DNA from 2 places in the Arthrobacter sp. SAFR-023 genome. Region 2 is predicted to be linked to the other one. Evidence: predicted binding sites of a transcription regulator. Region 2 holds the regulator's gene; the other holds the start of a gene.

Region 1 (2,452 bases), on a different contig from region 2:
CATGGTCCAATCCAGGCCGGTCCTCAAGCCTGCGAACCCGAGTCCGATGGTGCCCCTGCCGCACTTCCGGCTGACCTGCTCAACCAGCGGGCCGATCCCGCGTTCCTCGTGCGGGTTGGCGAAGGGCTCAAGTGGCTGTTGGTTGCCGGACGGCCGCAGGTCGGTGACCATGATCCCGGCACGGGCGTACTTGACGCCGTCCTGGATCGCGGGAAGCAGTGCATGGGCAGCCCTAGTGAGCAGTACCGGGTCTGAGGTGGGCATGGGCAGCGGAACGCATACCGAGGGAAACGACTTGTCCTCCGAATTGTAATGGGACGTGCCGGCGAACGCGGTGAGGACCTTGGCCTGGAGGTGGTGCCGGGCCAGCCGGGCACTCGCCTGTTGCGCGTAGACGCTCAGGACCTGGCGAAATTCAGGAGCTGACGCCAAGGGAGTGGAAAACGAGCGGGAGAAGATCAGCTGGTCCCGGCCCATTCGCTCCTCCTCCAGCGGTATGCAGGGCGTCCCGCGCAGTTCGAGCATTGTACGCATCAGCACCACTGAAAAGCGGTCGCGCACCATCACCGGATCGGCACGGCTCAGCTCGAGGATGGTGCAGATCCCAAGGGCGTTCAACCGCTTTTCGAGCCGGCCCGCCACACCCCACACCTCCGAGACCGGCAGCCGGGCCATGAGCAGTTCGCGTACCTCCGGCTCCATCGACTCCCAGCGGCACACCCCGCCGAGCGCGGGGTTGTTCTTTGCCCACCGGTTGGCCAGTTTGGCGAGCGTCTTGGTGGCGGCGATGCCGACGCACACGGGCACCCCGACGTTGCGCTGGACCGCGGCCTTGATGGTACGGCCGAGACCCACCACCTGCTCGGGGCTGCCCTTGATGCCCAGGAACGCCTCGTCGATGCTGTACACCTCAAGCCAGGCCGAGTAGCGTCCCAGCAGTTCCATGACGCGGGAGCTGATGTCGCCGTACAGTTCATAGTTGCTGGACCGGGCAATGAGGCCCCATTCCTTGGCCCGAGGGGCGAGCTTAAACCACGGATCGCCCGTGCTGATCCCCAGGGCCTTGGCCTCCGGACTGCGGGCCACGGCGCAGCCGTCGTTGTTGGAGAGCACGACGAGCGGCTTGCCTTCCAGGGAGGGGTCGAAGGCGCGCTCCGCGCTGGCGTAGAAGCAGTTCACGTCCACCAGCGCTATTTGCTGCCGCGAACTAGACATGGTGCAGGCACCTCGTGGCTACGCCCCAGATGGTGAGATCGGCCAGGGCGGGGACGTTGATGTCCGGATACAAAGGGTTGGCGGCCTGGAGCACCACGCCTGCCGCGGTGACCTTCAGGCGCTTGACGGTGAGCTCACCGTCCAGCACTGCGACGACCACGGACCCGTCGCGCGGTTCCAGCGCCCGGTTGACGATCAGTTCGTCCCCGTCGCTGATGCCGGCCTGTTCCATCGAGTCCCCGGATACCCGCACGATATAGGTGCTGGTGATGTCCTTGATCAGGTGCTCATTGAGGTCGATCCGCCCGTCAAAGTAGTCCTGGGCGGGGGACGGGAAGCCCGCCGCCACGGCCACGGGCGAAATCAGCACCAGCCGCAGGGAAAGTCCCGCCTCTGTCACGCGGGGTCCGATGATCACACCCACAACACACCTTTTTTCGAATATATGTTCGATAGTTCAGTGTAGTCCTCCCGACTGACAGAATGCAGCCAGGCCAGGCAGCGGTTGGATTCATCACACGTTCGCCGTGCCGTCTCCGTGACAGCGGGTCTGCGTCGCATACTGGTCTCATGGGGATGCAAGGCGCAGGAGGATCAGTGGTGGAAACCTTGAAGAGGGTGGCGCGGAACGAGTACTTTCCGGCGGCAGCCGTGCTGACGCTGGTGGTGCTCTTCTGGGTGGCGGGCCTTTTTGGTGGCCTGTCTCTGCTGAGCCGGAGCCAGCCTCCGATCGCCACGCTGACATGGCTGCTGTTTGTCTACGCCGCTGCCGTTCTGACGCCCCTGGCCGGAATCCTGGCAGCCGCCGACCTGCTCCGCCGGTGGTGGCGGAACCGCCGCGCCGGGAAAGCCAGCAGCGCCAAAGCCGGTGCAAGGACGGGGTCCTAGGTCCCGCCCGGGCAACGAACCCACGAAACCCGCGGGGGCTCAAACCATTGCAGCCCCTCCAGCGGAGTGGTTGCATGGGGAGCATGAATGCCTCAGAGAGTTTCGTCTTAGCTATCGGGACCAAAAAAGGCCTCTGGCTGGCCACCAGCCAGGACCGGAAGCAATGGTCCTATTCCGGCCCGCACTTCCTCATGAGCGAGATACCGAGCATCGGAATCGATACGCGGGACGGCCGCACACGCATCATGGTGGGGGTGCGGTCCGAGCACTGGGGCCCCTACGTTGCCCACTCGGATGACCTCGGTGCCAGCTGGACCGAGCCCGAGCAGGGTGCCATCAAGTTCCCCGA
Region 2 (2,452 bases):
GCTGCTGACCGGGCATGACTTTGCCGGCCTGGAGGTTATTGAGCTGGACGATGTCCGCGATCACGTCCCGGGGATCGCGGTCCGGGTCGACCTGCCCGGCGATGGCCCAGAGTGATTCACCGGGCTGCACCGTGACCGAAACCGTGGGCGTAACCGTCAGGCCACCGGCATTGTCTGCAGCCTTGGCCGGGGAGTTCAGGAGCCCGGTCAGGGACAGGATAGCGGCAGCCAGCAGAACAAGCGGCAGACCGATCAGGACAATGCGGCCACGGCGGGTCAGACGAAGCCGCGGCGGCTTCCCCGTCCGGGACGCCGCCATTGAACTGGACATTGCCTTTGAAGGCATTGCGGCCGAACGGGACATTGCCGTTGAAGTTGATGCTGCTGTTGAAGCTGACATGGCGTGAGCCCTCCTGGACCAAGTTGTGCTGCCTCGTGTTCGAACAAACAGTTCGAACACCGGGCTGCCAAGCGGCCCTCACTAGAACACATGTTCGAACTTTGCTTTTCCTAGTTTTAGCACCTATCGACGAATTAAGTCGAGACTCGCTAGAACAAATGTTTGAAAAAGCACTATGGCTGGCCTACGTTGGAAATCACAGAACAACCACATCTGCAGTTGATCAGCAGGGTCTGACATTTTCAGGCCGGAAGTTCCCGGCCACTGCAGCTACCGCGGCCGGGAGGAACGGAAAGGCGTTGGCGAACATGGCAGCACAGGCCTCTGACGGCAAGGCTCCCCAGCGCAGCCCGCGGTCTCAGCGGACCCCCAAGGGACTCACCGTCCGGCAGAAAAAGATCCTGGAAACCATCCAGCGCTCGGTCAACGACAACGGCTACCCGCCGTCGATGAGGGAAATCGGCGACACCGTCGGCCTGGCCAGCCTATCCAGCGTGACCCACCAGCTCTCGCAGCTGGAAAAGCTTGGCTACCTCCGGCGCGACCCGAAGCGGCCGCGCGCCATGGAGGTCCTGATGCCGCTCACCCTGGATGCAGGGACGGCAAAAACCGGCGGCGCTGACAAGGCCCCGGCCCTGAGCGCCGCAGGCGCGTCCGTATCCGAACTGCCCAGCGCGATGGACACCGCAATGGTGCCGCTGGTCGGCCGCATCGCCGCCGGCGGCCCCGTCCTTGCGGACCAGATGGTGGAGGACCTGATGCCGCTGCCACGCCAGTTGGTGGGCCACGGCGAACTGTTCATGCTCAAGGTCGCAGGGGACTCCATGGTGGACGCCGCCATCTGCGACGGCGACTGGGTGGTGGTCCGGCGGCAAAGCGACGCGGTCAACGGCGACATCGTCGCTGCGCTGCTCGACGACGAGGCGACGGTCAAGACCTTCCGGCAGCGGGACGGGCACACGTGGCTGCTTCCGCAGAACACGCAGTACGAACCCATCCTGGGCGACCACGCCGTCGTCATGGGCAAGGTGGTGTCCGTACTCCGCTCGCTGTAGCCGCTGCAACGTTAGCCCCGGGCTGTTATAGCCCGGGGCTTTTCACGCCTGTGCGCCGGCGAGCCGTTCGAGCGCTGCGACGGCGGTCTTCTTGTCGGTCGTCGGCCAGAACGGCGGCAGGGCAGCCCGCAGGAACCCGCCATAGCGTTCCGTGGACAGCCGGGAATCCAGCACTGCCACCACTCCCTTGTCGTTCGCGGACCGAATGAGCCGTCCTGCCCCCTGGGCCAGCCTGATGGCCGCGTGCGTGGCGGACACGGACATGAACCCGTTGCCGCCGGCCTGGGCAACGGCCCGGGACCGCGCGGTCATCAGGGGGTCGTCCGGGCGCGGGAAGGGGATCCTGTCAATGACCACCAGGCGGCACGATCCGCCCGGCACGTCGACGCCCTGCCACAGGGACATCGTGCCGAACAGGCACGTATCAGGCTCGTCGGCGAACTGCTTCACCAGTGCCGTCATAGTGGATTCGCCCTGGCAGAGAATGCTGACATCCAGCCGCGTGCGCAGGGCGTCCGCCGCTTCCTCGGCCGCCCGTCGTGAGGAGAACAGGCAGAGCGCTCCCCCGCCGGAGGCGCGGATGAGGGACTCGAGTTCGTCCAGCGCCTCCGGCGAAGTGCCGCGGCCCGGTTTCGGCAGGTGCCGTGCCACATAGAGGATGCCCTGCCGGGGGTAGTCGAAGGGCGAACCCACGTCGACGCCGGTCCAGCTCGGCGCACCGTCGCCGACCAGCCCCAGTCCGCCTGCGGCGGGTTCGAAGGCAGAGCCGATGGCCAGCGTGGCCGACGTCAGCACCACTGTATGGCCGGCGAACAGGCCTTCACGCAGCCTGCCTGCGACGCTCAGTGGGGCGATGTTGACCAGAGCCGGGGCAGTCTCGTCCGGCGCCGAGTATCCCTGTTGGGGATCAAACGTGCTGTTCCGGGAGAACCAGACCACCTCACGGTTTTCGCGCGCCGCAATCAAACGTTCGCAAAGCTCCAAAATCACCAGCAGA

What was found. The regulator LexA, encoded in region 2, represses DNA repair genes until DNA is damaged. The targets are predictions, from matches to a motif close to TCGAACANNTGTTCGA.
Region 1: ACTHQX_RS09540 (LexA family protein) is a predicted target of LexA. The motif match lies at 1,653-1,668, and genes of this name have one in related genera.

The regions. Positions count from the first base shown of each region.
Region 1 is NZ_JBQCMF010000007.1:109,493-111,944, forward strand. It holds gene ACTHQX_RS09535 (Y-family DNA polymerase) at 1-1,215, opposite strand, end outside; gene ACTHQX_RS09540 (LexA family protein) at 1,208-1,639, opposite strand; gene ACTHQX_RS09545 (hypothetical protein) at 1,816-2,103, shown strand; gene ACTHQX_RS09550 (WD40/YVTN/BNR-like repeat-containing protein) at 2,178-2,452, shown strand, end outside.
Region 2 is NZ_JBQCMF010000002.1:48,490-50,941, forward strand. It holds gene ACTHQX_RS02410 (LysM peptidoglycan-binding domain-containing protein) at 1-331, opposite strand, end outside; gene lexA (transcriptional repressor LexA) at 709-1,455, shown strand; gene ACTHQX_RS02420 (ATP-dependent DNA helicase) at 1,498-2,452, opposite strand, start outside.